Regions from separate parts of the Acidovorax sp. WCS2018Noco2-16 genome, predicted to be linked through region 1. Evidence: riboswitches for the same ligand, from Rfam matches in the RefSeq annotation. Region 1 holds a riboswitch; the other holds the start of a gene.

Region 1 (4,407 bases):
GGCAGCTTGCCGATGTTGCCGGCCTTGACGAGCAGGCCGCACACAAAACTCCAGAGCGCCAGCGCAGGCACATTGCCGGCCCAGCTGTGCACCAGCAGATCCGGCCCAAAGGCCTGCACCGCGCCGCCCTTTGCCGTGGGCTGAAAGTTGTCGAGCAACTGCGGGTTGGCGAAGTCTTCGGCCACGAAGCGATGCAGCTGCGCCGAGCGAAAGGTCTTGAAGAACCCGGTCAGCCCCAGCCGCACCATCTCGCGGTCATAGCCGCTCACGGTGGGCAGCAGGGCTTCGGCCTGCTGCCGGTAGGGGTCGCTGCGGTCGAGCAGCCGGGCGATGGCGCGGTCGATGACGTCGATGATCTGCGGCACCGTCATGGTCTTCAGGTGCAGCGCGCTGGCCTGCCGCACGCGGGCCGCCAGTTGGTTCATCTGCGTTGCAGACAGCACGGGTACGGACACCTCAAGCGATGTGTTGTGGTGCTCGCCGCTCTTCTCGAACGTGAGCACCTGCCAATCGACATCGCCCGGGTCGATGCCCGGCAGGTAGCCCGCCTGCACCTGCTGAATCGGCTTCATGCAGCGGTGGCCCGCACGAACTCCTCTACCGCCAGCGAACATCCCTTGGCCTGGGCGCCTTCAGCACGGCCCACCAGCAAAAAGCCGCCGCCCGCCGCCAGGCCCACGTCTTCCGTCAGGATGGTGGTGACGGAATTGAAATTGGCCAGGTCGCAATGCACGAGGATGCCGCGCTCGCCCGTGGGCACGCTGCGGCCCGTGGCCGGGTCTACCAGGCGCGAGCGTATCCAGTGCGGCCCCGACTTGACCGATGGCACCACCGCGTTGCCGTCGTCATAGAACTGCGTGCTCAACTCCGTCATGCCATACATGTTGATGCAGTGGCTGCGCGGCACGCCAAGCGCTTGCGACAGCTCGGCGTAGAACGCGTCGAGCGGCAGTTCGCGCGACTGGCCCTTGTAGCCGCCGGTGTCGAGCAGGCGGCTGCCGGGTGGCAACCGAAACGTGCGGCCCTGCTCGCGCAACGCGTCCATCATGTGCACGAAGCTGTAGCTGGCACCCAGCAGCGCATAGGGCTTGCCGGTTTGCTCAGCCACCTCCAGCGCCCGCCACAGGCCGCTCAAATCAATGCCCTGCTGGTCGACAAAATGCCGGCTGCCCGGGCTGCCGAAAGCAGCCTTGGCCAGCGCCAGGTAATGCGCGAGCGAAGAGTTGGGCATGACGTCTTCGTCCGGAAACAGAATGCCCATCGGCATGCGCTCTGTGCCGCGCATGAAGCGCTGCGCAAAATGACGCGCCATCGACAGGTCGTACACATCGAGCCGGGGGTGAAAGTGCCGCCCCCGCGTGTCGCCACGGGTGGTGCCGCTGGTCATGAAGACGCGTTCGGTGGGCGAAGCCTGCTCGCAGCGTAGTTCCATCGCCTTGAAGGCATCGATGGGCACGGCAGGAATGTCGCTCCAGGCCTGCACGCTGCGCACGGTGGCGCCACGGCGCTGGCAGAAGGTGCGATAGGCCGCGTTGGCGGTGTATTGGTGAGCGAACAACCGCAGCGCGAGCTGATCGAACTGGCTGTCTGTGCAACCCTCTTCCATCGCGATGAATGCGAGGATGTCCGCAACCAGCGGGGCGACCTTGTCCATGAGCTTCCTTCGTGACCGGTGACTGGTGCTCCGAAGGCCACTCGCCCGACCACGCCTTCAAGCGCCAAGCAGCGCCGGTGGTAGCGAGTGAAGCTCTTCTTCCGCCGGCATGACCCGGTTCAAGTTCGCGGGTTTGGATCTCAGCAGGCTGTGCACCCCGGAGCGTTGCGGGCATCTTAACCGGCATAGCAGCCCCAATGATGCAGTGAACCGCCCCGGATTTCTAGGAAGCTCAACACCCCGAGAGGAGTGAGCCATGAACGAATGGTTCAAGCGCGACGGGCAGCCAACGGCATTCAGAAGGCCTCACGACCAGCGAGACCCAGCGGATGAAGGAGCTCGAGCGCGAGGTCAAGGATCTGCACCGGGTCAACGAGTTCCTGAAGCTGGCGGGCTCGTTTTTCGCACAGGCGAAGCTGGGCCTCCGGCCGAAGTCCTGAGGGATTTCATCGACACGCACCGCAACGCCTTAGAGGTCGAGCCGATCCGCAAGGTCTTGCAAGTTGCCCCGTCGGGTTATCGACGCCAGGCGGCGCTGGTGCGCAAGCCGCACGAGCGCTGCGCCAGGGCGCAACGCGACGGCGCCCTCATTCCGGCAAAACAACTCGTCTGGCAGACCAACATGCAGGTCTAAGGCGTCCACAAGGTCAGGCGGCAGCTAGCACGCAGGGGAACCGCGGTGGCGCGTTGCACGGTCGAACGGCTGATGCAGCGCCTGGAACTGCGAGGTGCAAGGCGCAGCAAGCCGAGCTCGGTGACAGCTTGACTTGTCACTTCGATTGCGGGTTGCAGTATGTCAGCATCCGGTGCACCGAACGGCTTGCAGAGGCTGGCATCGAGCGGTCACTGGGCAGCAAAGGCGGCCGCTATGACAACGCCTTGGCCGAGACGATCAACGGCCTCTGCAAGGCCAAGTTGATCCGTCGCCGGCTTCCGTGGAAGACAAAGAAGGCGGTAAATTTTGCGAGGCTTGAATGGGTGTCTTGGTTCAACCACCAACGGCCGCTCGAACCCATTGGCTATATCCCGCCTACAGAAGCTGAGGCAAACTATTAACGATAACTCGCCAGTCAGGCTATTGCGGTGCAGTCTGGCTGAAACCAAACAGCCTTCATGAAAGCCAGGGCGATTCATGTGAGGAAGAAAGTGAATCCTTCGACAGGGGGCGTCGTTGTCTTACTTTCACGGTCTAAACAGGTCTTGAGCATTGCTCTTCGTCTACATCCGATCAGGAGCAGTCATGACCCTCAAAACCGTCGAAAATCTCTTCATTTACGAGATTTCCGCCACATACAGCGCCGGACGACGCATTACATGTGCCGTGACGGAGGGATTGATTGAAGAGGGTAAAGACCTCGTCAACGAGATTGATAAAAGGCCGATCTTGAATGTCGCATTGATCGGAGCCGCAAAAAAAGTAGAACGCGACGAAACTACTAGCTACACCACGCTTATCGCGCTCGCCTCCAAGCTACGCTACACCGAAGCATTCCCCTCCTTCAGACTTCGCTGCATGAGGCGAAATCGACCGATGAGAAGCTCAGACAGATGGTCCAAGCTGCAGCGATTGATGAGGCCAAGGCTTCTTAATAAGCAATTGACGTGTAGAAAATAGAGGTCATCTACCAACTTCACGGAGCTGCCGGCCCAAGACAACCCTGGAAATTCACCGCCGTAAGCAGATGCGGGGGAATACATGTTGACGGACGCAAGGCAGGCGGATTAAGTCGCAGCAAATCTCATGAAACCAGGTGATCTTCCCAAATGCAGTAAAGCACTGCTATTAGTCGACTTCATCAATCCTCTGGATTTTCCAGAGGCTGAGCAGCTGGCACCATTTGCAGTAGAAGCTGCCCAACGTACGGCGCAACTGAAGAAGGCGGCGCGTGCAGCGCATGTGCCGGTCATTTATGCCAATGATAACTTTGGCAATTGGACGTCCGACTTTCCGAGTCTTTCTAAAAGGCTGGCAACCGGGAAGGGTCCAAGTGCATATATCGCGAAAGCACTGCGCCCCCTTCGTGGTGATATCTCAGTCTTGAAGCCTAGGCACTCCGCGTTTTACGGAACTCCACTTGACATCTTGCTAGAGACTATCGGAGCACGTCATATCATCATTACAGGGCTTGCGACGGATATTTGTGTTCAGCTGACAGCAGGGGACGCCTTCTTGCGAAACTACAAGGTGTCTGTCCCAGAAAACTGTACTGCCGCCGAAACCATCGAAGCGAAATCACGTGCCCTTCAGCACATGAGCGGTGTATTGCGCTGCGACGTTGCACCTGTTCACAACCAAGCTTTCACGTGATTTCTACGTAAAAGAACTGGGAAAGTCTCTAGTACATTGGCCTTAAACACAACGGCATTTGGCATTGTGAATATCTGCAAGTTGCCTGAACGCTGTAGAAAATAGCACTCTTAGTTCGGAGCTTCGAAACACGAAGCAACTCATGTGCAGCAGCCTCTTCACGAACGTTACATTGAGCTCATCACGAACCCACTGTTTTCCGACACGCAGACGGAGAGAACGGTGATGAACGCTGCGCATCCTTAAGCTCTGCTCAAAGATCCTGTCCAACAAGCTATCGCGCGGGAGCTCCTTCACTTGTCGAGCTATGTATCAACGACGTTTTCCCGCAGGGAGCAAAAGCGTAGAGACGGCTGCGACAAGTCGTCACTAGAAAACATATGGCGGTCAATGAACCGCCCCGAACCAATGAGCTGCCACGTCCTTAAGCGTAAAAGTGCGCATC
Region 2 (4,407 bases), on a different contig from region 1:
CGTGGTGACCCAGGTGGTGGGCACGATGGAGCAGATATCGCGCAGCGCGCACCGCATTGCCGACATCACGGGCGTGATCGATTCCATCGCCTTCCAGACCAACATCCTCGCGCTGAACGCCGCCGTGGAGGCAGCCCGCGCTGGCGAGCAGGGCCGGGGCTTCGCGGTGGTGGCGAGCGAGGTGCGCACGCTGGCCACGCGGTCGGCCGAGGCCGCGCGCGAGATCAAGTCGCTGATCGCCACATCGGTGCAGCAGGTGGAAGGCGGCTCGCGCCTGGCGGGCGAAGCGGGCCGTACGATGGGCCAGGTGGTGGCATCCATCCAGCAGGCAGCACACACGATGGTGGAGATCAAGGCCGCGCACCAGGCCCAGAACGAGGACATCGCATCGATCCACGGCGCCATGTCGCGCCTGGACGAAATGACCCAGCAGAACGCAGCGCTGGTGGAGGAATCGGCCGCGGCGGCCGACAGCCTGCGCGGCCAGGCGCAGGAACTGTCGGCACTGGTCAGCCGCTTTGTGCTGCCAGGCCGCGCCGAGGCCGTGGGCAACGCTGCCGCGCCCTTGCTTCGAGTCGCCCGACAGCCCTTGCTCGCAGCGGTCTGAGCAGGCTCTCAGGCCACGGGTTGAATGGGCACGTACAACTCGCCACCCGTGCCGCGGAACTCCACAGCCTTTTCCTGCATGCCCTTCGCCGCAAATTCGCGCACTTCCTGCGTGATCTTCATCGAGCAGAACTTCGGCCCGCACATCGAGCAGAAATGCGCGACCTTGGCGGAGTCCTTGGGCAGCGTTTCGTCGTGGTACTTCTGCGCGGTCTCGGGGTCGAGGCCCAGGTTGAACTGGTCCTGCCAGCGAAAGTCGAAACGCGCCTGGCTCAGCGCGTCGTCGCGCGCACGGGCGCCCGGGTGCCCCTTGGCCACGTCGGCCGCATGCGCTGCAATCTTGTACGCGATGATTCCCTGCTTCACGTCGTCGCGGTCGGGCAGGCCCAGGTGTTCCTTGGGCGTGACGTAGCAGAGCATGGCAGTGCCCATCCAGCCGATCATGGCCGCGCCAATGGCTGACGCGATGTGGTCGTAGCCGGGCGCGATGTCGATGGTCAGCGGACCCAGCGTGTAGAACGGCGCTTCGTGGCAGGTCTTGAGCTGCTCGGTCATGTTGGCCTGGATCATGTGCATGGGCACGTGGCCGGGGCCTTCGATCATCGTTTGCACGTCGTGCTTCCAGGCCACCTGGGTCAGCTCGCCCAGCGTGTGCAGTTCGGCAAACTGGGCCTCGTCGTTGGCATCCGATGCGCAGCCCGGGCGCAGGCCGTCGCCCAAGCTGAACGACACGTCGTACTGCTTCATGATGTCGCAGATGTCTTCGAAATGCTCGTACAGAAAGCTCTCGCGGTGGTGCGCCATGCACCACTTGGCCATGATGGAGCCGCCGCGCGAGACGATGCCCGTGCGCCGCTGCGCCGTGAGGTGGATGTACGCCAGCCGCACGCCCGCGTGGATGGTGAAGTAGTCCACGCCCTGCTCGGCCTGCTCGATCAGCGTGTCGCGAAAGATCGCCCAAGTCAGATCCTCGGCCACGCCGCCCACCTTCTCCAGCGCCTGGTAGATGGGCACGGTGCCGATGGGCACGGGCGAGTTGCGCACGATCCAGTCGCGCGTGGTGTGGATGTTTTTTCCGGTCGACAAATCCATCACGTTGTCGGCGCCCCAGCGGATCGCCCACACCAGCTTCTCCACCTCTTCCTCGATGCTGGACGTGACGGCCGAGTTGCCGATGTTGGCGTTGATCTTGACCTTGAAGTTGCGCCCGATCGCCATCGGCTCCACTTCAGGGTGATTGATGTTGGCCGGAATGATGGCCCGGCCTCGGGCCACTTCGTCGCGCACAAATTCGGGGGTGATGATCTTCGGGATGCTCGCGCCCATCGAGTTGCCGGCCAGGCGCTGTTCACGCGCGGCGTCCTGCTGGTAGGGCGCCATCCATTCGCGGCGGCCGTTCTCGCGCAGGGCCACATATTCCATCTCGGGCGTGACGATGCCTTTCCTGGCGTAGTGCATCTGGGTCACGTTGGCACCGCTTTTGGCGCGCAGCGGCGGGCGTTGCAGCGCGGCAGCTTCGGCGCGCAGCTGCGCCAGGCGCGCGGCGTCTTCGCTCTTGCTGCCATCGTCCATGGCCACACGCTGGCGGCCGTCGTACAGCTCGGTGTCGCCGCGTGCCGCGACCCAGCCGGCACGCAGGCCGGCCAGGCCCTTGCGCACGTCGATCACCGCATCCGGGTCGGTGTAGGGGCCGGAAGTGTCGTAGACGCTGATCTGCTCGCCGTTGGTCAGGGCGATGTCGCGAACCGGCACGCGCAAGTCGGCCTGGGTGCCGCTCAAGTAGCGTTTGGTGGAGGCGGGGAAGGGCTCGCGCGTCAGCGCCAGCAACTGGGTGAATTTGTCGGGGGCATTCATAGGGGCACTTTTCCTCACGTGTGGATAAATCCAAGTGCTCCGCCATGGGCCGCCCTGCCCGCCCGCATGCGGCAAGGCGCCATGGCCCTGAAATGTGGGCATGGCGCCGTGCGCACGCGGTGACGCGGGCCTGTCGACTGCAGCTCTTCTTACGCTGGTACTAACCAGATCAAGTTCGCGGTTCCGGCGATCAATTTCGCCGTCTCAGCACGCACACGTGCACCCCGGAGCAGGGGCGAGTATAGGCGTGTGCGGTGCGGGAAGCCAGACCTGCCCGCCAGCCAGCGCAGTGCTGTCAGACGATGCGCTCGAGGATCAGCACAGCGAAGAAAAAGAGCGCGGCGATCACCGTCCACTTGAGCACCAGAAGGCCGAAGCGGCGATAGCGCAGCTGCCCCGTGCCCACGTAGAACAGGAACGACACGCCCGAGGTGAGCAGGAGCAGGGTGACGATCCAGCGGAAGATCAGCATGCCGCGTGTGCCCGATGCCTAGACCTGCTCACCAGGCGCGCGCCAGCTGCAGGAAACCGGCTGGCGCGTGGCGCTCGTTTTCAAAGGTGGTGATTTCCCAGGCGTCTTTTTGCGCCAGCAGCTCGCGGAGCAGCAGGTTGTTCAACGCGTGGCCCGCACGGAAAGCGCTGTACGCCGCCAGCAGCGGTTTGCCCACGATGTACAGATCGCCAATGGCATCGAGGATCTTGTGCTTCACGAACTCGTCGTCGTAGCGCAGGCCGTCCACGTTCAGCACCTTGTAGTCGTCCATGACGATGGCGTTGTCCAGCCCGCCGCCCAGCGCCAGGCCGCTGGCACGCATCATCTCCACGTCCTTGGTGAAGCCGAAGGTGCGCGCGCGGGCGATGTCCCGGGTGTAGTTGCCGGCCCCCAAGTCGAACTCCACGCTCTGCCCGGTCGAATCGACGGCCGGGTGGGCGAAGTCGATCTCGAAGCGCAGCTTGAAGCCGTGGTACGGGTCGAGCCGCGCCCATTTCAGGCCGGCACCCTCACCCTGTCGAATCTCGATGGGGCGCGTCACGCGGATGAAACGCTTGGGCGCGTTCTGCAGCTCGACCCCTGCGCTCTGCAGCAAAAAGACGAACGAGGCCGATGAACCGTCGAGGATGGGCACCTCTTCGGCGGTAATGTCGATGTAGAGATTGTCCAGCCCCAGGCCCGCACAGGCCGACATGAGGTGCTCCACCGTGTGCACCTTGGCGCCACCCACGCCGATGGTGGAGGCCATGCGCGTATCCACCACGGCTTCGGCGGTGATGGGGATGTCCACCGGCTCGGGTAGATCCACACGGCGGAACACGATGCCCGTGTCCGGCTGGGCCGGGCGCAACGTCAACTCGACCCGCTGGCCGCTGTGCAGGCCCACGCCCACGGCGCGGGTCAGGGTTTTGATCGTGCGTTGCTGGAGCATCCGGCGATTTTAGGGTGCGCAGCACTGCTCTGGTGCATATCCGCAGCTATGGAAGTGATAGGTTGCCACCGGCCCGGAAGTCAGAACAACTCCATGGAAAAAGCCGCCGGCTCCTGGAAGAACACGGCGGCTTGGTTGGCGCTTGACTGGCGCCCGCAGGCGCCATGGGTCAGTCAGCCTGCTTGCGCAGGAAGGCCGGGATTTCCAGGTCGTCCATGCCGCCGGACGAGAGCGCGTCCACACGGGCCGCGGCCTGCGTGCGGTTGGTGCGCCACACGCTGGGCACGGACATGTTGCCGTAGTCCGCCTGCGAGGCGCCGCCCATCAGGCCGCCGGCCATGCCGACTGCCGAGCCCGCCATGGGCATCTGGTAGGCGACGTTGTCGGTACCCGTGCGCAGGCCGCCCTGCACCACCGAGATGGGCTGGCGGCGTGCGTTGGCACGCGAGAGGCCCGTGGCCACCACGGTCACACGGATCTCGTCGCCCAGGCTGTCGTCGTAGGCAGCGCCGTAGATGACGTG

What was found. Region 1 has a riboswitch for thiamine pyrophosphate ahead of RQI28_RS17165 (long-chain fatty acid--CoA ligase). Riboswitches for the same ligand answer to the same signal wherever they lie in the genome.
Region 2: it holds a riboswitch for thiamine pyrophosphate, as region 1 does, so the genes downstream of both, thiC (phosphomethylpyrimidine synthase ThiC) here and RQI28_RS17165 (long-chain fatty acid--CoA ligase) in region 1, are expected to answer to the same signal.

Annotation. Positions count from the first base shown of each region.
Region 1 covers NZ_JAVTJJ010000011.1:248-4,654, reverse strand. Annotated here, with positions in the region: gene RQI28_RS17170 (acyl-CoA reductase) at 1-572, opposite strand, end outside; gene RQI28_RS17165 (long-chain fatty acid--CoA ligase) at 569-1,654, opposite strand; TPP riboswitch at 1,734-1,824, opposite strand; partial or broken gene RQI28_RS17160 (IS3 family transposase) at 1,954-2,710, shown strand; AL1L pseudoknot at 2,049-2,165, shown strand; gene RQI28_RS17155 (DUF892 family protein) at 2,895-3,269, shown strand; gene RQI28_RS17150 (isochorismatase family cysteine hydrolase) at 3,396-3,962, shown strand.
Region 2 covers NZ_JAVTJJ010000002.1:515,366-519,772, forward strand. Annotated here, with positions in the region: gene RQI28_RS07765 (methyl-accepting chemotaxis protein) at 1-607, shown strand, start outside; gene thiC (phosphomethylpyrimidine synthase ThiC) at 616-2,460, opposite strand; TPP riboswitch at 2,590-2,697, opposite strand; gene RQI28_RS07775 (hypothetical protein) at 2,756-2,932, opposite strand; gene lpxC (UDP-3-O-acyl-N-acetylglucosamine deacetylase) at 2,961-3,884, opposite strand; gene ftsZ (cell division protein FtsZ) at 4,054-4,407, opposite strand, start outside.